Regions from separate parts of the Vibrio algivorus genome, predicted to be linked through region 1. Evidence: predicted binding sites of a transcription regulator. Region 1 holds the regulator's gene; each other region holds the start of a gene.
What was found. Region 1 encodes MetJ, which represses methionine synthesis genes. Its sites were predicted from a motif close to TTAGACNTNTANANGTCTAA; they were not measured.
Positions count from the first base shown of each region.

Region 1 (7,569 bases):
ACGCGGCCACCAATTACGGGAAATAAATAATTAGGAATAAGGTAGTCAAAGCACTTATCTAAAGGAACAGGTAGGGCAACTTGAGCAATATTTGGCTGCATAAGTAAGAAAATTGTCCTTGAGACAGTAGGGAAAGACAAACGAAAGGCTATGATAAAGCAGTCGTTATCGATATAAAACTGAAATATTGTAGAAAAAGGGAGCAAATGTGTTGATCGATGGAGACGGATTCACTATTATACTGCGCCTCTAACGATGTATATTTTTACATCATTTTTTAGTAACAACGTATGGTGTCTGACTGCTTTGATACTCGCAAGAGAAATTTAGAGTAAGAATCAGATAGCGATACGGACCAATAAAAGGTTTGTCCTATGAAAACTGGTATCCACCCAGAATACAAAGCTGTAACAGCAACTTGTTCTTGCGGTAACTCTTTTGAGTTCAATTCTACGTTAGCAAAAGAATCTATCCACCTAGACGTATGTGACAAATGTCACCCGTTCTACACTGGTAAGCAACGTATCGTTGATACAGGCGGTCGTGTTGATCGCTTCAACAAGCGTTTTGGTGCACTTAGCAGCAAAAAATAATCTTCTACTAAACTATTTTAGTGAAAGACAGAATTTGAAAGGGATGCTTCGGCATCCCTTTTTTATTGCTTGAAATTAACGGTATTGACTACCAAGTTAAGTTTTGATCCTTTAAAATCATTCTCCCCCCCTACGAAATAGAATAATTAGGAAACGTTCACTATGTCTGATGATCAGCAACAAAATGATTTTCGCCAAAAAGCATTGGATTACCACGCCCAACCTACCGCAGGTAAAATTGCCATTGCTTTAACTAAACCAGCCGATACGGCGGAAGATCTGGCTTTGGCTTATAGTCCAGGCGTTGCTGAACCGGTACGTGAAATCGCACTTAATCCTGATAATGCTTATAAATATACCGCCAAAGGCAATACGGTTGCGGTTATTTCAAATGGTACGGCTATTTTAGGTCTAGGCAATTTAGGCCCATTGGCATCAAAACCTGTTATGGAAGGTAAAGCCCTTTTATTTAAGCGTTTTGCTGGCTTAGATTCGATTGATATTCAAGTGAAGCACCGCACTATCGATGAATTTGTCGATACGGTTGCTAATATCGCTGATACTTTTGGTGGTATTAACCTAGAAGATATTAAAGCGCCAGATTGTTTTGAAATTGAGCGCCAGTTAATTGAGCGTTGTGATGTACCCGTTTTCCATGACGATCAACACGGTACGGCGATTGTTACCGCAGCAGGTATGCTAAATGCAATTGAGCTACAGGGCAAAAAATTGTCTGAGTGTAAAATTGTTTGTCTAGGCGCTGGAGCTGCAGCGGTTGCGTGTATGGAGCTATTGATCAAATGTGGCGCATTACGTGAAAAAATCTACATGTTAGATCGTAAAGGCGTTATTCATACTCGTCGTGATGATTTGAATGAATATAAGCAATTGTTCGCTAACAACACAGACATGCGTACTTTGGAAGATGTGATTGCAGGGGCTGACTTATTCTTAGGTGTTTCTGGTCCAAATTTACTCCCACCGGAAGCGCTAGCATTAATGGCTGATAAGCCTGTGGTATTTGCTTGTTCAAACCCAGACCCTGAAATTAAACCTGAATTGGCGGCAAAAGTTCGTAATGATTTAATCATGGGGACAGGTCGTAGTGACTACCCGAACCAAGTGAATAATGTTATTTGTTTCCCATTCATTTTCCGTGGTGCGTTAGATGTACGCGCGAGTGAAATTAATACCGAAATGAAATTAGCAGCAGTGGAAGCGATTCGTCAGTTAGCTAAACAAGAAGTACCAGCTGAAGTTCTAAAAGCAGCTGGTGTTGAGTCACTATCATTTGGCCCAGACTACATTATTCCAAAACCAATGGATCCACGTTTGCTTTCTGAAGTAGCAGGCGCAGTGGCTCGTGCAGCAGTAGAATCTGGTGTTGCTCGCATTGAATTGCCGGAAGAGTATAAGCGATAACGGAACTCGAATTTCGTTTCTCGTGATCCGAAAAAGCCAGAACGTTTTGATTCGTTCTGGCTTTTTATTGTGAGTAACTAAAACGTTATAGTGATTAATTAAAATGAGAAAGAATATTCGAGAAACGAGCCACGAGTATCCGAGACACGTTTTTAATCATCAAAATTCTCAAACTCAATACCCATTTCGGTCATTAAGCGTTTTACTTCTGTCGGAATATCATCTGGGCGATCTTTACGCAAATCTTCATCGGTTGGTAAAGGTTGGCCAGTATAAGCATGTAAGAATGCTTCACACAGTAGTTCACTGTTGGTCGCATGGCGCAAGTTGTTGACTTGGCGGCGTGTGCGTTCATCGGTTAATACTTTAAGAACTTTTAATGGGATAGAAACCGTGATTTTTTTAACTTGTTCACTTTTCTTTCCATGCTCTGCATATGGGCTAATGTACTCACCGTTCCAATCTGCCATCACGCACCTTCGTTGTTTAATATCTGTAATTTTAGTGGCTAAGTGCTAATTCTAGGAGCATTTACTGCCGAAAGTAAAGACATTTAGATGGCCAGAAGTCTTGACGTCCTATGTTGTGAGGGATAAAGTACCGTTATATATTGTTTCACACATGCCACTGTAAGTGGATTTGTATACTTAACCTCAGGTTTGGATGGCTTTAGTTATCCAAATTTGAGGTTACTTAGGTATATGCTCCTTACTACTTTAAAGTAGTAAATAGTTTCAGTTTTTTAAATTGAGTTTGTGCCAATAGCGCTTTGGAAAGATTTTAGTATATACCCAAGTGACTTCAAGATGCAGAATTCAGAGCTATCATCCAAGTCTTTAAACAAGAAAGATTCGTGTAGGAATGTAAGCACCTTTCAAATGAATCTGACGCAGTGTAAAGGCTTGGATGAAGCTCCCGAAGGGCAAGTTAAAACAAGCTTTATGCGGCGTTAAATTAAATAGAGATAGAATCATGATCATATTCAATTTGCCTTGCCTAAAACTTGTTTTAATCTTGCTGAAACTCGCATCTTGAAGTTACTTGGGTATAGTGGATCGAGTGTCTGTGTATATTGATTGCGATTGCAAGAGAAAAGGAATACGCCAATGAGTTCAAGAAAGCCAGCAACTGTCGCCGTTCGTACCGGTATTGAATCGGATAGCCAATATCATGCGGTGGTTCCACCTATTTATCTATCGACCAATTATGGCTTTCCGGCTTTTGGTGAAGTACCTAAGTATGACTATACTCGTTCGGGAAACCCTAATCGTGGTTTGCTTGAGCAAGCTTTATCTGAGCTTGAAGAAGGCGCTGGTGCAGTGATCACCAACTGTGGCACATCTGCACTGAATTTATGGGTTTCCGCCTTTATTGGCCCAGATGATTTGATTATCGCACCTCATGACTGTTATGGCGGTACTTACCGTTTATTTAATACTCGAGCACAAAAAGGCGACTTTAAAGTTCAGTTTGTTGACCAATCAAACCAAGCGGAATTTGATGCCGCCATCGCTAAAAAGCCAAAATTGATTTTATTAGAAACACCATCAAACCCATTGGTGCGTGTGGTTGATATTGCCAAATCTTGTGCAAAAGCTAAGCAAGTAGGCGCATTAGTGGCGGTTGATAACACCTTCTTGACACCGGTATATCAAAAACCATTAACCTTGGGTGCAGATTTTGTTATTCACTCCACGACTAAGTACATCAATGGACATTCCGATGTCATCGGTGGGGTGATTATTTCTAAAGATCCTGAGCATGTAGAAACACTTTCATGGTGGGGCAATTGCATTGGTGCAACCGGTACACCGTTTGATAGCTACATGACATTACGTGGTTTAAGAACCTTAGCGGCGCGTATGCGAGTACATGAAGAAAGTGCACAACACTTATTAGCTTACTTACAAGAGCAACCATTAGTGGGCACTATTTATCACCCGAGCTTACCCGATCACCCTGGACATGATATCGCCAAAGCGCAACAAAGTGGTTTTGGCTCAATGCTGAGTTTTGAAATTAATGGCAGCATGGAACAGTTAAAGGCCTTTGTTGGTCAATTAGAATTATTCTCTCTGGCTGAATCGTTAGGCGGAGTAGAGAGCTTGATGTGTCATCCATCATCTATGACCCATCGAGCGATGTCAGATGAAGCACAAGCAGAAGCAGGGATCTCACCTTTGCTGTTGCGTGTTTCTGTTGGATTAGAAGATAGTCAGGATTTAATCGCTGATTTAGAGCAAGCTTTCAAAAAAGCACAAGAGGTAGCGTAAATGACATCTGCTCGTCAGTTACACAAATTTGGTGGTAGTAGTCTGGCTAATCCAGAGTGCTACAAACGAGTCGCCAACATCTTAAAAGAATATTCATCTCCCGCTGATTTAGTAGTGGTATCGGCTGCCGGTAGTACTACCAACCGATTAATTGAGTGGATTAGTGCGCTAGAAAAAGATGGCCGTATTGCTCATGAAATATTGCAGGAATTACGTCAGTTCCAAATTAAGTTAATAGATGAGCTGCTGCCAGAAGAAAAAGCACAGCCGTTGCTTGAGTTAATTAATCAAGAGTTTATGGCATTGGGGGAGATCAATTTCCCAGTGACTGAAGTGATGCGAGCTAGCATTCTAGGCCATGGTGAAGTCTGGTCATCTCGTTTATTGGCCGCATTACTTTCGTACCTTGATATGGAAGCGGTGCAGCTGGATTCGCGTGATTTCTTACGAGCTGAGCGTGGTGCACAACCCGAAGTTGATCGTGGTCGTTCATTGCCTCTGCTAAAAGAAAAATTAGCTCAACACGGAAAACTACGTGTGGTGATAACAGGTTTCATGGCACGTAATGATGCAGGTGAAACCGTATTGCTTGGTCGTAATGGTTCAGACTACTCTGCCACGGTGATTGGCGCATTAGCTGAAGCCTCTCGAGTGACGATTTGGAGTGATGTGGCAGGAGTATATAGCGCAGATCCTCGTAAAGTCACTGATGCTTGTTTGCTCCCTTTGCTTCGTTTAGATGAAGCCAGTGAATTGGCCCGTTTAGCCGCGCCAGTATTACACAGCCGTACCTTGCAGCCAGTTGCGCAAAGTGCCATGGATTTAAGTCTACGTTGTAGCTACCAGCCTGAATCAGGTTCTACTCGTATTGAACGAGTATTGGCATCAGGCCGGGGCGCAAAAATCATTACTTCACTTGATGAAGTGCTACTGATTCAAATTCACTTTGGTGCAGGGCATGATTTTACGCGTTTAGAATCAGATTTAATGCGTTCGTTAACTCGAGCACAATTGCAGCCATTGGCTATGCAGTCTCAACCTGATCAAGGTTTAGTCTCTTTGGCATATACCGCTGAAATTGCTGCAAGCGCAATGACATATTTACAAGACACCGCAGTCGGCGCAGAGATTAAATTGCGTGAAGGTTATTCGATGGTCGCAGCAGTTGGTGCAGGGGTAACGATTAACCCAAATCATTGTTATGGTTTTTACCAGAAACTTAAAAATGCACCGGTTGAATTTATTTCAGAAGCCGATTCCGGTTTAAGCCTAGTGGCCATTTTGCGTAAAACCAATGTCGCTGAGCTGGTGGTTGATGTTCATTCTCAATTATTCCAAGCACAGAAACGAGTTGCGATTGCCTTATGTGGTAAAGGTAATATTGGTTCAAGTTGGTTGGAATTATTTGCTGAGCAAAAAGCCGAACTAGAAAAGCGTCGTGGAATGAGCTTTGATTTAGTTGCCGTAGTCGATAGTCAAACTTATTGGCTGGATTTGAATGGTATCGATCCTACTCAAGCGATTACTCGCTTTGAAGATGAATCCGTTGTGAATGATGGTCAAGCTTGGTTGCACACCTTAGCGCACCAAACTGATTATCATGAAGTCGTCGTAATGGATGTGACGGCTAGTGCTGAGCTAGCAAGCCAATATGAAGCTATTGCCGAGCATGGTATGCATCTTATTTGTGCCAATAAAGTTGCAGGCTCTGCTTCAACGCAAGACTACCAACGTGTGGTAAATGCCTTTGATAAAACCGGTCGACATTGGTTGTATAACGCGACGGTAGGTGCAGGCTTACCCGTTAACTATGCGATTCGAGATTTGCGCAATAGCGGTGACCAAATTACCGCAGTATCGGGTATATTCTCAGGTACTTTGTCTTGGTTATTTCAGCAGTTTGATGGCTCAGTACCTTTCACTGATTTAGTCGACTTAGCGTGGCAACAAGGTTTAACTGAACCAGACCCTCGCTCAGATCTCGATGGCTCGGATGTGATGCGTAAGTTGGTAATTGTGGCGCGTGAATCTGGGTTAGAAATAGAACCAGAAAGCGTTAAAGTCGAGTCACTGGTTCCCGATGAGCTAAAAGATCTTTCAACCGATGACTTTTTCGATAAAGGCAAAGTGTTGAATGAGTTGTTATCAGAGCGTTTAGCTAAAGCTCAGAAGCAAGGTAAAGTGTTGCGTTATATTGCCCGTTTATCTCGAGATGGCAAAGCAACGGTTGGCGTTGAAGCGTTATCTCCAGATCATGCGTTAGCTAACTTGTTACCTTGCGATAACGTATTTGCGATTGAGAGTAAGTGGTACAAAGATAACCCGTTAGTGATTAAAGGCCCTGGGGCTGGGCGATCAGTTACAGCAGGCGCATTACAATCGGATCTGAATCGTTTATCTAATTTGATTTAGTCGCTGGGTATAACACTATTAAATCAATGACTTATTAATGCTACTTCAGTAATGAGGTGGCATTTTTTGTATTTGAGAGTTATTCAGCATTATTATGAAGAAAATTCATGATAAGAGGATTGACTTTATATCCTATTCAATTCATTCTGTAGACATATAGACGTCTAAATGACTTCGGGAAATTTTAATTAGGTACGATAGAGATAAGGATGCTTTTCAGATTCGTACTTTTTAGGTGAGTTAAGTGGCTTGTCCACAGGGAGTAAAACATGAGTTATTCACACGCAGGCCATATTGATGCGCTAAACCATAATATTGCTGATCTAGAAGGCAAGATTAATGTTTCTTTTGAATTTTTCCCACCAAGTAGTGAGAAAATGGAAGAGACGCTGTGGAATTCAATTCACCGCTTAAAAACCCTACAACCTAAATTTGTCTCAGTAACTTACGGTGCGAACTCTGGTGAACGTGACCGTACTCACTCAATTATTAAAGAAATTAAAGATCAAACTGGCTTGATTGCCGCACCACATTTAACTTGTATTGATGCCTCTCGTGATGAGCTGAAAGAGATTGCGCAAGATTACTGGAATAATGGAATTCGCGATATCGTTGCTTTACGTGGCGATCTACCGCCAAATGGTGGCAAACCAGATATGTATGCTTCTGATTTGGTTGAGTTGCTAAAAGGTGTTGCGGACTTTGATATTTCGGTTGCTGCTTACCCTGAAGTGCACCCAGAAGCCAAAAATGCCCAAGCGGACTTAATCAACTTAAAACGTAAAGTCGATGCCGGGGCGAACCGTGCGATCACGCAGTTTTTCTTCGATGTAGAAAGCTACCTACGTTTCCGTGATCGTTGCGTAACT
Region 1 covers NZ_BSPV01000005.1:87,375-94,943, forward strand. The annotation lists gene priA (primosomal protein N') at 1-101, opposite strand, end outside; gene rpmE (50S ribosomal protein L31) at 375-593, shown strand; gene QQJ93_RS08700 (malic enzyme-like NAD(P)-binding protein) at 756-2,015, shown strand; gene metJ (met regulon transcriptional regulator MetJ) at 2,168-2,485, opposite strand; gene QQJ93_RS08710 (O-succinylhomoserine (thiol)-lyase) at 3,122-4,288, shown strand; gene QQJ93_RS08715 (bifunctional aspartate kinase/homoserine dehydrogenase II) at 4,289-6,700, shown strand; gene metF (methylenetetrahydrofolate reductase) at 6,970-7,569, shown strand, end outside.

Region 2 (7,569 bases), on a different contig from region 1:
TTCTCGATAACATCATGTTGGTTCGGCAAATGGCGAATCTTTTGCTTGGTGTCATTGAGTAATTGTAATGCTTTGGCTTTTTCAATTTTATCGGCTGGTGTAATTCGCAACTTTTCGGTTAATTTTAACCATGAGCAGGTTTTTATTAGCCACTTTGTTGGATCGTATTGCCACCAATGAATGCCATTTCGATAGTCATTTTCAAAGATATGATGGAAGTTGTGGTAGCCTTCACCAAAGGTTAATACCGCTAATATACTGTTATCACGAGCGGTATTTTTATTGGTATAAGGCTGGCTTCCCCAGATATGCGCAAGGGAATTAATAAAGAAAGTCGTGTGGTGATTCAGCACTAAACGTACGGCACCAACCATTAAAAGCATACCAATAATATCTTGATAAATGATACCTAATAAAAGCGGGATACCTAGGTTCATTAACAAGGCAAGTGGAACATAGTATTTATGTTGCCACATGACTATTTTTTCTTTTTGTAGATCTCGACAATTAGAGTAATCAGAATATATCTCAGCACTTTGATAGTGGCGCAGCATCCAACCAATATGAGAAAACCAAAAGCCACGTTTAGCGGAGTAGGGATCTTTGTCGTTATTATCAACATGGCGGTGATGAACACGATGATCAGATGACCAATGAAGTGCACTATTTTGCAGAGCAAATGCCCCACCTAACGCGAAGATAAATCGCAAAGACCAGTGAGCCTGGTAGGTTCGATGTGACCACAAACGATGGTAACCTGCTGTGATGCATAGATTACAAAAACTAAATGTGACTAATAGCCACAGACAATGCGCAGCAGTAATACCATTGGCAATAAAGTAAATAGGTGCAACAACTACCGCAAGTAACATACTACTCGCGAAGATGAAGACATTTAACCAAATGAAAGGAGGATTTTGTATTTTCATAGATGACCAAGTTTCAGGCTACAAGTGTACGCTAGAGTATCTAGCTTACACGTGTAAGTCTAGTGGCGTATGTGAGCAATTCTATCTCGATCTCATGAATAATTTGTTTCAATCCATTTCTTTTTCTGAAACTACTACCTTGAAGTTATTTGGGTATAAAAAAGGGCAGCCGAAGCTACCCTTTGTAATTGATAAGTTTTTAACTTAAGTAAGTTTAATGCAGGATTACCAACCCTTAACAACACTGCCGTTAAACAGTTTCATTGCTTCTTGGTAAACTTCGTCTGTTTGGTATGCTTTCACAAAGTTCTTCACGTTTTCGCTGTCTGCATTGTCTTCACGAGCAACGATCAGGTTTACATATGGAGATTCTTTATCTTCCACAAATACACCATGTTCTTCAGCCGTTAAACCGTTTTGTGCCGCAAACGTGTTGTTAATGATCGCAATTGCAACGTCTTGTAATGAGTTAGGTAACTGAGGAGCTTCTAGCTCAACAAAATCCAATTTCTTTGGGTTCTCTACAATATCAAGAGGCGTAGCTTCAAGGCCTGCATCAGCAGTGAGTTTAATTAAGCCTTTCTCTTGTAGAAGTAATAATGCACGACCTTCGTTAGTTGGATCATTTGGAATTGCAATGCTATCGCCTTTTTTCAGCTCATCAAGTGATTTGATTTTTTTCGAGTAACCTGCAATTGGGTAAACGAAAGTATTTCCAACAGGTTTAATTTTGTAGCCACGATCTTTGATTTGCTTGTCAAGGTATGGCAAGTGTTGGAATGCGTTTAGATCAATTGAACCATCATCTAAAGCGGCATTAGGAATGATGTAATCAGAGAAGATTGTGAGCTTCACATCTAGGTTGTATTTTTCTTTGGCAACTTTTGCTGCTACTTCTGCAACTTGTGCTTCAGGGCCAGCAATAACACCTACGTTGATAGTATTATCGGCTGCATTTGCTGCGCCAGTTAAAAGTAGTGAAGTTGCAACTGCAGCTGCGCTAAATAGGCTTTTCAATTTCATATACTAATCTCCATGTATAAAAATGCATTCTTTATGACTATATCCTTCGTACTTGAAGCTACAGCTTTGTTGACGGTGTTCATTCGGCCCAATCAAATAGGTAAACTATGCTTATGGGGTCTCATTCACTTGTCGCCTCACTGCAGCTCCAATTATTTTGGATATGATGAGTTGGGTCTATTTCTTATAATTAACGATGATCCACTCGGTTGGCGATTCGGTCACCGACCATTTGAATAATTTGTACCACGACAACTAATAACACTACAGTGATGAACATGATGTCAGGCTGATAGCGTTGATAACCATAACGCATTGCCACATCACCTAGGCCACCACCGCCAACGGTTCCTGCCATTGCAGAATAGCTTACTAAGGTCACTAAGGTGATAGTAACGGTGTTAACAATTGAAGGTAAAGCTTCTGGTAACAATACTTTGCGGATAATCTGCATTGGGCTTGCACCCATAGATTGAGCCGCTTCAATTAGGCCGCTTGGCACTTCAACCAATGCACTTTCCACTAAACGTGCAATAAAAGGAATTGCGCCAACAGTGAGTGGGACAATGGCGGCGGTTGTGCCAATAAACTTACCAATTAAAAAGGTAGTAAATGGAATAATGGCAACCATTAATACTAAGAAGGGGACAGAGCGACCAATATTGACGATGGCACCAAGTATCATGTTCACAGTGCGGTTTTCAATTAATCCGCCTTTTTTAGTGATATGTAGAATTACGCCCATTGGAATACCAATGATAAAGCCGATTAACCCGGCAACGCCTACCATGTACAGAGTTTCCCAAGTTGCGCCCCAAATTAGACGAAAAGTACGATGATCGTAGTACCAATCCATGATCTGATCATAAAACATAGCCAAGCACCTCGACTTTAATATTGTGTTCCTTTAAGAAGGTAAGTGATTGCTCTACTTGAGTTTTATCGCCAAAGAACTCTGCAACCATTAATCCAAAGCGTACGCCTCCAGCGTAATCAATATCGGAGTTTAAAATGCTGACATCGACATTAAACTTACGGGATAGTTGACTGATCACTGGTGCATCAATCGTTGAGCCAGTAAATTCAAGGCGTACTAGAGGAATTGAGCCTTCCACTTGAGTCGTTTGTAAGCGAGCTTTGTAATCTTCAGGAATGGATAAGTCTAAGGTAGAGCGAATAAACTCTTGTGCCAGTTCTGTTTTAGGGTGAGCAAAAATATCACTTACTAGACCTTGCTCAACTAAGCGGCCACCACCGATGATGGCGACTTTGTCACAAATATTCTTCACTACATCCATTTCATGAGTAATGATTAGAATCGTTAGGTTAAGTTGCTGATTGATGGTTTTGAGCAACTCTAAAATAGACTTAGTAGTTGCTGGATCTAGCGCACTAGTCGCTTCATCACACAGTAGAACCTTAGGTTTTGAGGCTAATGCACGGGCAATTGCAACACGTTGTTTCTGACCACCACTTAAATTAGCTGGGTAGGTATCACGTTTATCGGCAAGACCGACTAAATCCAATAGTTCGGTGACACGTTGCTCTATTTCGCTTGCTGGGGTTTTAGCCAGCTCTAAAGGTAGCGCAATATTATCGAAAACAGTGCGAGAAGACAGTAGATTAAAATGTTGGAAAATCATGCCGATATTACGGCGAGCTTGGCCTAATTCTTTAGAAGAAAGTTTAGTGAGGTCTAAGCCATCAACTAAAACTGAGCCAGACGTTGGGGCTTCTAACATATTAACACAGCGAATAAGGGTACTCTTACCGGCACCAGATGAGCCGATGACACCAAAGACTTCCCCTTGAGGGATATGAAGATTAATGTCTACCAGTGCAGGAATTTCCTTGCTGCCTTGATAGAACACTTTGTTGACTTGATTAATTTCAATCATTTAACAACCTGACTTGGTAATATATTCTACTTTCAATAAATCCAAATTTTAGTGAAAGCGCGCATTGTGACTGCGATTTAGTAGACGATGCTATGGTTTTCGCCATCTCAAGTCAATAGATATTTTTACGTCTAGACGTCCAAAAGGGTAATTCAGACTATTCTTATTAATCTAATGAAGAACTAAGCAAAGCATGCAATAATTATTAATTCATATTTTACTGAATACTTTTGTTTTCTATCTGCAAAATCAGCCTTAAAAAGAGAGAGTGTTATTTTGTCTAAACCTGCCGTTTTTATTGATCGTGATGGTGTCATTAATGTCGACCATGGTTATGTAAGTAAAGTGGATGATTTTGAGTACATTGACGGTGTGTTTGAGGCGACCAAAGCACTGAAAGATTTAGGCTACCATCTGGTTCTTGTGACCAATCAATCGGGCATTGCTCGTGGTTATTATTCTGAGAAAGAATTTTTAACGCTAACTGAATGGATGGATTGGAATTTCGTTGATCAAGGTGTTGAGTTTGATGGCTTGTACTATTGCCCGCATCATCCTGAAGGCTCAGTAGAAAAATATGCGCAAGTTTGTGATTGCCGTAAGCCTGCACCTGGTATGTTTATTTCTGCACAAGAAGAGTTAGATATTGATATGTCACGCTCAGTAATGATTGGTGATAAATCTGATGATATGAAAGCCGCTATTGCCGCAGGGGTAACCACTAAAATTTTAGTGCGTAGCGGTAAAGAAGTGACCGATGAAGCGCAATCTTTAGCGAGTGTTGTGCTCGATAGCATTAAAGATGTGCCTAAGTATTTAGCTGAAAATATATCTAAGTGATGAATTGATGACAGGCTGGATAGGATGCTAGCGTATATTTTTAGAAGACTCTTATTGGTCATTCCTACCTTTATTGGTATTACCTTACTGATTTTTACGTTAACTCGTTTTGTTCCCGGTGGGCCGGTAGAGCGTATGCTGCTTAGCTTACAGATGCAGCAAGGAGAAGTCGCGACATCTAGTAGTGTGACTCATGGCGGTAATAATGCGTTATCTGATGATCAAATTGCTGAACTTAATGAATTTTATGGTTTAGATAAGCCGATTCCAGAAGCCTATTGGTTATGGTTGAAAAAATTGGTTCAATTTGATTTAGGTGAATCTACACGCTATTACGAACCTGTCACCGATATGATTGCCGAACGTCTACCTGTGTCATTATTTTATGGTGGGATGACGTTTTTAATTAGTTACCTTATTTCCATTCCTCTTGGTTACATGAAAGCACTGCGCCATGGCAGTGTGATAGATGCCTCTAGTTCTATCTTTATTTTTGTCGGTTTTGCGCTGCCCGGTTATGTGATCGGGGTACTATTGCTGAGCTTATTTAGCTTTCATTTAGAATGGTTTCCGATGGGCGGTTTTGTCAGTGATGACTTTGAATATTTTACTCTGCCGGAGCAAATCAAAGATGTGCTTTGGCATGCAGTGTTGCCGCTATTTTGTTATTTGATTGGTGATTTTGCCCTGTTGACCATGACCATGAAAAATAACTTAATGGAAAATTTAGCAGCTGATTATGTTCGAACGGCTATTGCGAAAGGGTTGCCATTTAAACTGGCGGTAAGACGCCATGCTCTACGTAATAGCTTAATTCCGGTCGCCAGTTCATTTGGTAATTCTCTGATGTTCTTTATGACTGGATCGTTTTTGATTGAAGTGATTTTCAATATTAATGGCATAGGTTTATTAGGCTATGAATCAATTATGGAGCGAGACTATCCTGTGGTGATGGGACTATTTGCCATTAATGCGCTGATGTTGCTGATTGGAAATATTTTGTCGGATATTTGCGTGGCCCTAGTTGATCCTCGTATTAAGTTTGGAGCCTAATATGAGATTAGCTTTTATTTCTAACCCGTTAACTCAAAAGAAAATAAAACGCTTTAAAGCGATCAAGCGTGGTTATTGGTCACTGATGATCTTAACGTTTTTATTTGTGATCGCGTTATTGGCAGAGTTACTAGTTAATAGCCGGGCCATTGTGGTGAAGTATCAAGAGCAATGGTATTTCCCAACTTACGCGGATGTAATTTCCGGTAGTACCTTTGATCTTGGTTATCAGGCTGAAACTAATTATCGCCAACTGCAAAAAGTGATAACCGACAAAGATCCGCAAGGCTTGGTGATTATGCCGCTGGTGCCTTGGAATCCTTATGAACAAGATTTTGATAGCAACTTTCCTCCCGCAGGGCCAAGCATGGCAAGCAAACACTATTTAGGAACCGATACTATAGGACGAGATATTCTCGCTCGTCTGCTATATGGTTTTAGAATTGCCATGGGCTTTGCGCTGCTAACCATGGCGATTTCGTATGCGATTGGCGTAACCGTTGGTTGTGTGATGGGCTTTTGGGGTGGAAAGTTTGACCTTTTCTTTCAACGGTTTATCGAGATTTGGTCAATGGTACCGTTTTTGTATGTGATTATGATCTTAGTCTCCATTATGCAACCCAGCTTTATGCTATTTACCTTTATCAATGTATTGTTTGGTTGGATGGGCATGACTTGGTACATGCGGACCATGACGTATAAAGAAAAAGCGCGTGAATATACGTTGGCAGCAAAAGCATTAGGTGCGTCAAATTGGAGAATTTTATTTCATCATATTTTGCCTAATACTATGGTGATGATAGTTACCTTGGCACCTTTTACCATTGTCGCCAATATTACCGCATTAACCGCACTAGATTATCTAGGGTTAGGCTTGATGCCGCCGACCCCGAGTTGGGGGGAATTACTACAGCAAGGTAAGTCCAATCTCGATGCACCATGGATTGCTATTTCTGTGGTGACGGCAATTGTATCTGTGTTAATTATGGTGACATTTATTGGTGAAGCGATTCGTGAAGCCTTTGATCCCAAACGCTTTACCAAATATGTTTAACTATACCCAAGTTACTTGGGTATATACTCAAGTTACTTGGGTATTAAATAAATGTTTAAGGAAAGACAATGATAAAACCGACTAAATTACGCTCATTATGGTTGTGTGGAATATCATTAAGTGTGGCGTTTTCCAGTGGTTTCTCTCATGCTGCTCAATTGCCAGATAACTTAGATTGGCAGACTAATAATAACGATCCTATTTTTGCCTCACCAGAAGCTAAGTTCGGTGGTATTTATCACACCTACATGGCGAGCTTTCCTCAAACCTTCCGTACCGTCGGCCCAGATGCTAATGGTACCTTTGCCGCTTGGACTCGATCCACGATGGCATTGCTGGATAGGCACCCTAATACAGATAATTGGCTCCCATCGATTGCCACTTCTTGGGCATTTTCCGATGATCATAAAACGGTGTATTTTAAGCTAGATCCAAAAGCGAAATGGAACGATGGCAAACCAGTTACCGCAAAAGATTTCACCTTTATACTCAAAATGATGCGCTCTAAAGATATCGTTGCGCCTTGGTATAATGACTTTTACACCAAAGAAGTTAGTGATGTGATTGCCTATGATGATCACACCATTGCGGTAGTTTCAGGTAAACCAAGAAATCCCGATGAGTTGATGGATTATGTTAATTTGTCACCAATTCCAGCTCATTTTTATGCTAATCCTCGTAAAGATGATAATGGCGATGGTATTGATGATGATTTTGTTCGTCGGTATAACTTTAAGCCGGAGCCAACCGTAGGTCCGTATTACATCAGTGA
Region 2 covers NZ_BSPV01000009.1:128,603-136,171, forward strand. The annotation lists gene QQJ93_RS12955 (acyl-CoA desaturase) at 1-929, opposite strand, end outside; gene metQ (methionine ABC transporter substrate-binding lipoprotein MetQ) at 1,155-1,952, opposite strand; gene QQJ93_RS12965 (methionine ABC transporter permease) at 2,143-2,826, opposite strand; gene metN (methionine ABC transporter ATP-binding protein MetN) at 2,816-3,850, opposite strand; gene gmhB (D-glycero-beta-D-manno-heptose 1,7-bisphosphate 7-phosphatase) at 4,127-4,690, shown strand; gene QQJ93_RS12980 (ABC transporter permease subunit) at 4,715-5,743, shown strand; gene QQJ93_RS12985 (ABC transporter permease) at 5,745-6,797, shown strand; gene QQJ93_RS12990 (extracellular solute-binding protein) at 6,866-7,569, shown strand, end outside.
Region 2: a site for MetJ is predicted at 3,974-3,993, ahead of metN (methionine ABC transporter ATP-binding protein MetN). Genes of this name have one in related genera too.

Region 3 (7,569 bases), on a different contig from region 1:
CTGGTTACTCGGGCATTTCGTTTCTCGTGGCTCGTCACTCGAATGGTGCCTTGATCTTCCAATAAACGAATCGCGCGAACGGCATAAAATGATGTCATTCCAGCCGAGCCTCAGCGAGAGCAGGAATCTACTTACAACGCGTTGAGACTCAATTGAGTGAGTAACGTATCGTAGGAGATCCTCAACTGCGCTTCTTCGTCGCTTTTCAGGATGACGCAGTTTAGTGGGTTTTTCGTTTCTCGTGGCTTGTTACTCGAACGACGCTTTGCTTTTTCAAGTAACGAGAAGTGTAGTGCTCGAAATACGAGTTACGCTCTAAGACTATCTCGCGCGACTCCCAGCAGGTTTACCTTTTGGCTTCCCTTTAAAACCAGTGTTTTTACCTTGATTTGGTTTACTTTGCCCTGCGGGCTTACGGTTATTCGTTGTTGGCTTTTTATTACCTGTAGATTTACCGTTGCTTTGAGGGCGCTCACCACCTAAACCTGGCTGTCCTTTAGAACCCGTGTGTTTAGTCGCAAAACGATTAGCACCATGACGGCCTGATTTACGACGTTGCGCTGGCGTTAAGGTATCCACTGCATCTTCGGCTGGTACTAAACAGCTTGGCTTATCACCAATTAAGTGCTTTTTACCCATGTTAATCAAGGCTTCACGGATCATAGGCCAGTTAGCTGGATCGTGATAACGCAATAAGCCTTTATGTAAGCGACGTTGACGTTCACCTTTAGCCACCGGCACATCTTCACGTTGTTTGTATTTAACGCGTTTCAATGGGTTGGTTTCTGAGTAATACATTGAGGTCGCATTACACATTGGCGATGGGTAGAAGTTCTGTACCTGATCACATTCAAAGTTATTGCTCTTGAGCCATAGTGCTAAGTTCAACATATCTTCATCTTCGGTACCTGGGTGAGCCGAAATAAAATAAGGGATCAAATATTGCTTTTTACCAGCCTCTGCACTGTATTTTTCAAACATTTGCTTGAAGGTGTCATAAGTCCCCATACCCGGCTTCATCATTTTATTTAATGGGCCGTTTTCAGTATGTTCCGGTGCAATTTTTAAGTAGCCACCAACGTGATGAGTAACCAGTTCTTTTACGTATTCTGGGGATTCAATCGCTAAGTCATAACGCACACCTGATGCGATCATGACTTTCTTAATGCCCGGCACTTTACGTGCAGCGCGGTATAAATCAATGGTGTGCTGATGATCAGTATTAAGCTTGTTACAGATACCAGGGAACACACAAGATGGACGACGGCAGTTAGCTTCTGCTTTTGGATCAGAACAACCTAAACGGTACATATTCGCCGTCGGGCCACCGAGATCTGAAATTGTGCCAGTAAAGCCCGGTACTTTGTCTCGAATGTCTTCCATCTCATTCAAAATAGACTCTTGTGAGCGGTTTTGAATAATACGACCTTCGTGCTCGGTAATAGAACAAAAAGAACAACCGCCAAAACAACCACGCATGATATTTACCGAAGTTTTAATCATGTCGTAGGCTGGAATTTTTGCCTTGCCATACATTGGGTGTGGACGACGTGCATACGGTAGACCAAATACAAAATCCATTTCTTCTGTTGAAAGGGGGATTGGAGCTTGGTTCACCCATAATTCACGATCGCCATGTTTTTGAATCAAAGCTCGGCCCGAATATGGATTGGTTTCTAAGTGCATAATACGGCTAGCATGCGCATATAGAATTCGGTCGTTATTTAATTTTTCAAATGGTGGTAAACGAACCGCAGTGCTTTTTGAATCGTGACGTGGCTTTCGATCCAATTTTATCGGCTGTGGTTGAATTTCAATCGGCTGTGCTTGCGCTTTTTGAGCATCTTCCGCTTGCTGATCTTTAGACTGAGTATCACAGTTGCTTTCCACTTCATACGGATTGATTGGTACGAATACCGCTTTACTTGGCTTTTCAATACGTGATGAATCGATAATGGTGTAATGCTCAGGTACGGCAGGTAAGTTCACCGCAGTGCCACGGATATTAGTCATGTCACTAATTGATTCTTGATTGGCAAGGCGATGCGCCACTTCAACCAATGCGCGTTCAGCGTTACCAAAGAGAAGAATGTCGGCTTTTGCATCAAATAATACTGAACGACGAACTTTATCTGACCAATAATCGTAATGCGCGATACGGCGCAAGCTTGCTTCAATACCGCCTAGAACAATTGGGGTTTCTTTATAGGCTTCACGACAACGTTGTGAGTACACTAAGGTTGCACGATCAGGGCGTTTGCCACCTTCGTTATGTGGAGTGTAGGCGTCATCGTGACGAAGTTTTTTATCAGAGGTATAACGATTGATCATTGAATCCATGTTACCAGCGGTAATGCCGAAAAATAAGTTCGGTTGACCTAGCTTCATGAAATCATTTTTATTCTCCCATTTTGGTTGCGCAATAATGCCGACACGAAAGCCTTGCGCTTCCAGTAATCGACCTATGATCGCCATCCCAAAACTTGGGTGATCAACATAAGCATCGCCCGTTACAATGATAATGTCACAGCTATCCCAGCCAAGTGCATCCATTTCTTTTCGACTGGTCGGTAGGAAAGGAGCAGGACCAAAACACTCCGCCCAATACTTTGGATACTGGTCGATAGGTGTTGGCTTGGTGGATTGTTGGATGTCGCTGTACATAAAATGACCTCTAATTTGGGATGCCAAAGTATACAGATTAAGACCAAGATCGACTAGGATAAAAGTAAACTATTTTCATTATATGCCCTTATTTATATAGGGGTTAAAGCATTATAGTGCAAACCAAAGGCGGCGTTAGCTGAAAGCGAATTACCAAAGCCTTAGCTGGAAAATATCACGATGGATTAAGCAAGATTTTTTTCGTCAGTTTTGGTAGAGTCCGCAACGAGTTAATTATCGAGGTCAACAGACCCTAGGATCTAGCCTGATGTATTCGTATTTATTAAATGTTATTCCGCCGATGTTATTTGGCGCTCAATGTGTTTTGTTAATGGTGTTGATCAAGGGGGAGATTTGTCCAGGTCAGCGCGGTCGCATTCATAAGCAACTCCCCGTGATTGGTGTCGCATGGTTAGCAATTAGCCCATTATTTTGGCCACTAGCATCGGTTGGTATTTTAATTTTGGCTTTCTTTTCTCAAGTGAAAGTTAGTAAAACTCGAGATTCAGGCCCACTTTGGTTACTTAAAGTCGCTAATGGTTTTGCGCTGGCTTATAACGTGTTTTTCATTCTAGGTTCAGACCGCCCACAAGGTTTGTTTATGCTCTTTGCTATGTTGTTCCTAGGCGCAGGTTTAAGTCATGTACTATTAACTTTTGCTCGTACCCGCTTGCAAGCTTTTCACCGTTTATTGCCTGTTGCCGGTATTGTTGGCGCGATGCTGATTTGCTTAGCGGTACTATGGCAAACCCAGCAATATAGTTTGAATTACTTGCACAATACCATTTGGTCTTTAGTGAGCTGCTTTGGTTTGATTCTGTTGGGAATTGTCGCTTCAACCTGGCATATTTTTACCCAGAAAACTATTACTAAAACACAACCTGCGATTGGTTTAATAATGAGTCTAGCTGCTATGGTAGGCTTTGCTGGATTATTGTTTTAACTTGCCCTTTGGGCGATAGTTCTGGATCCTGTATATTGAAGTCACTTGGGTATATTGCAAACAACAACTATTCTTAGATTGTGACTTTTTCTTAAGGAGCACTCAGATGGACTTAAGCAATGTAAAACGCTGGGATAGTATTATTTTACTTGGCATTGTGAACGAAAAATTAAGATTAGAATGCGACAGCTTTGAAGAGCTAGTCACTATGTATGAAATGGATGTAGAAGACTTGGTTGGTAAGCTCGATGTGCTTGGATATCAATACGATCCATTGACTAATCAGTTTAAGGCGAGGTAGTTTTCGAGTATCGGAATCTCGTTGCTCGTGACTTGAAAAAGAACCCCCTCGAGCCACGAGAAGCGAAGCGCCCGAGCACCTAGCTACGCTTACACCATCTTTATCCCATCTAAATGATTTTGACACTGCTGTTTCGCGGTGCTAAAGAACGCCTGTAAATATCGTTTTTCTTTTTCTGAATGCCTAGTGGCAGCAAATAAGCGTCGCCATAAGCCCTTACCTAGGGGCTTACTCGTAATAAGTCCCTGTCGTGAAAACTCACTGATTGCCCAGTTTGGCAAAGCTGCTACGCCTAATCCTGCCGACACCATTTGTACCAACATTAAAGTATTATCTGCTTGTTTCCACTTAGCTGGTTCAACCCCAGCAGGTTGCAAGAAATGTTTCACGACATCTAAGCGCTGCTTTTGTACAGGGTAGGAAAGCATTGTTATCGCTGCAAGATCTTCGGGTTCGATGAATTTTTTATTTGCTAATGGATGATTGGTGGCTGTGATTAAACGCATTTCAAAATCAAATAATGGTTCATAATGTACTTCTGATCGCGGTTGAATATCGGATGTGATCACTAAATCGAGCTCACCTGCTACCAATGCGGGTAAAGGTTCAAAGCCAAAGCCTGATGAAAAATCGAGCGTGACACTCGGCCATGCGATCTGATATTCCTTTAATGCTGGCATGAGCCATTGAAAACAAGAGTGGCACTCGATTGCCATGTGTAAACGGCCATGCACATCTTCTTTTAAGCTTGCGATATCATTTTCCGCCCGAGCAATTTTCGGTAACACGTCATCGGCCACTTTTAAAATAATCGCGCCTTCTGAGGTAAATTTAATCGGGCGAGTTTTACGTAGAAATAATTTGCCACCAATACGAGATTCAAGATCTTTTAACTGATGAGAGAGGGCTGACTGAGTTAAGTGCAATGCAGTTGCAGTTGCAGTTAAAGATCCAGTATCACGCAAGACTGACAATGTCCGTAAATGCTTTATTTCTATCATTACTTACCCTCATGATGGAAAACTTTCCTTTATACCCAAGTAACCTCAAGATGCGAGTTTCAGCAAGATTAAAACAAGTTTTAGGCAAGGCAAATTGAATATGATCATAGATTCTATCTCTGTTCAATTTAACGCAGCATAAAGCTTGTTTTAACTTGCCCTTTGGGAGCTTCATCCAGCCCTTAGCCAGTGTCAGATTTAATTGAAAGGTGTTTACATTCCGCATAAATCTTCCTCGTCTAAGAACTTGGATGATAGCTCTGAATTCTGCATCTTGAAGTCACTTGGGTATAAAATTACTAATAAAACTACTCCTTTATTTTGTGATTGTAAACGTCTAGATGGCTACTTTTTGTTATAAGTTGAAATTAATTCATAATGATTGTGAATGAATAGACATTGCTCATGTTACTGCAAAGGTTGATGATTTAGCCATCTAGACAGATAAATGTAGTGATAATGCTTTACTACAACAATTTGAATTACGCGCTTAAAAAATCATAAGGCAGGGAAAGTATGACAACACAAAATAAAACCATTACTCATATTTTAGGCTACCCACGTATTGGTGAGAAACGTGAGCTGAAATTTGCTCAAGAGCAGTACTGGAAAGGTGAAATTGATCAAAATACATTAAAAGCAGTAGGCAACGAGTTGCGTCAACGTCATTGGAATGACCAAACTGCTAGCGGTTTAAGTTATGTAGCGGCAGGTGATTTTGCTTGGTATGACCATGTACTGACAACGAGTCTTCTTCTTGGGCACGTGCCAGCAAGGCATTCAAATGGTGGATTCCCAGATTTGGATACCTTATTTAAAGTGGCGCGTGGTCAATCGGCTAATAGCGAAGCTTCAAGTTGTGGTTGTGGGTCTTCTCATGAAGAGAGTGCAGGCGCAGCAGCATCCGATATGACCAAATGGTTTAATACTAACTATCACTACATTGTGCCGGAATTCAGTCAAGACGATAACTTCCAAGTGAGTTGGCCACAATTATTTGATGAAGTGAACCAAGCTATTCAAGCTGGACATAATGTGAAACCGGTTTTATTAGGCCCACTTAGTTACTTGTATTTAGGTAAAGAAGTGAATGAAGAAGAAGTTGAAAATGGCTTTAACCGTTTATACCTATTAGCTCGAATTCTTCCTGCTTATCAAGCAATTCTTTCAAAATTAAAAGCGCTCGGCGTTGAATGGGTACAAATTGATGAGCCTATTTTAAGTCTAGAATTAGAAGACAAATGGTCTAGTGCGTTCAAACTGGCGTATCAAATCCTACAAGGCGAAGTGAAGCTATTACTGACTACCTACTTTGATTCAGTGGAAGATAATTTGGCGAAAATTGTTGAGCTACCTGTTGATGGTTTGCACATTGATTTATCGGCCTCACCAGAGCAACTTGAAGCGGTTAATAACGTGATCCCACAAGATTGGGTACTATCAGTTGGGGTTATTAATGGCCGCAACGTTTGGCGTGCAGATCTTGAATCTTGGCTGACAAAATTACAGCCAGTCAAAGCTCAGCGCGGTGATAAGCTGTGGGTAGCAAGTTCATGCTCTTTATTGCATAGCCCAATTGATTTAGAACTTGAAATTGAATTATCAGAAGAAGTGAAAAGTTGGTTTGCGTTCGCGAAACAAAAACTCAATGAAGTGAGCTTATTAGGTGCAGCACTAGATGGTAATAGTCATGCGGTTGCAGCATGTTCTAGTTATAGCGAACCAATTAAAGCCCGTTTAAGTGCCGAACATGTAAATAAACCTCAAGTACAGCAGCGACTAAACTCATTAACTCAAGCGCTTGTTGAACGCAGTGCCGTTTATTCAGAAAGAGCACATCATCAAGCGGAAGTATTAGGTTTACCTTTATTGCCGACCACGACGATTGGTTCATTTCCTCAAACTGCAGAAATTCGTCAACAGCGTAGTGCATTCCGCACGGGTAAGCTAAGTGAAGCAGATTATGAGCAAGCATTAAAAGGTCATATTCAAGATGCTGTGAAGCGTCAGGAAGCTCTTGATTTAGACGTTCTTGTACATGGTGAAGCGGAACGTAATGACATGGTGGAATATTTTGCTGAAAACTTATCTGGCTTTCAGGTAACTCGTTTTGGTTGGGTGCAAAGTTATGGATCGCGTTGTGTGAAACCTGCGATTGTGGTGGCAGATATTGAACGTGAAAAGCCGATGACGGTAGATTGGTCGGTGTATGCACAATCGCTAACTTCAAAGCAGATGAAAGGCATGTTAACTGGGCCGGTGACAATATTATGTTGGACCTTCCCACGTGAAGACATTACGCGTAAACAAATCGCTCAGCAGCTTGCGTTTGCATTACGTGATGAAGTGGATGATTTACAAAATGCTGGCATTAATATTATTCAAATTGATGAACCAGCTATTCGTGAAGGGTTACCATTGAAAAAACGTGACCATAAAGCGTATTTAGAATGGGCGGTGGACGCGTTTAAGTTATCGGCAGCCAGTGCGAAGCCTGAAACTCAGATCCATACTCACATGTGTTATAGCGAATTTAACGAGATCATTGATTCGGTAGCCGCGCTCGATGCAGATGTTATCACGATTGAAACTTCGCGCTCCAATATGGAATTATTAAAAGCATTCGAAGAGTTTAATTACCCAAATGAAATTGGACCGGG
Region 3 covers NZ_BSPV01000009.1:541,259-548,827, forward strand. The annotation lists gene QQJ93_RS14790 (YgiQ family radical SAM protein) at 322-2,664, opposite strand; gene QQJ93_RS14795 (hypothetical protein) at 2,933-3,607, shown strand; gene QQJ93_RS14800 (DUF4250 domain-containing protein) at 3,714-3,908, shown strand; gene metR (HTH-type transcriptional regulator MetR) at 3,998-4,909, opposite strand; gene metE (5-methyltetrahydropteroyltriglutamate--homocysteine S-methyltransferase) at 5,426-7,569, shown strand, end outside.
Region 3: a site for MetJ is predicted at 5,239-5,258, ahead of metE (5-methyltetrahydropteroyltriglutamate--homocysteine S-methyltransferase). Genes of this name have one in related genera too.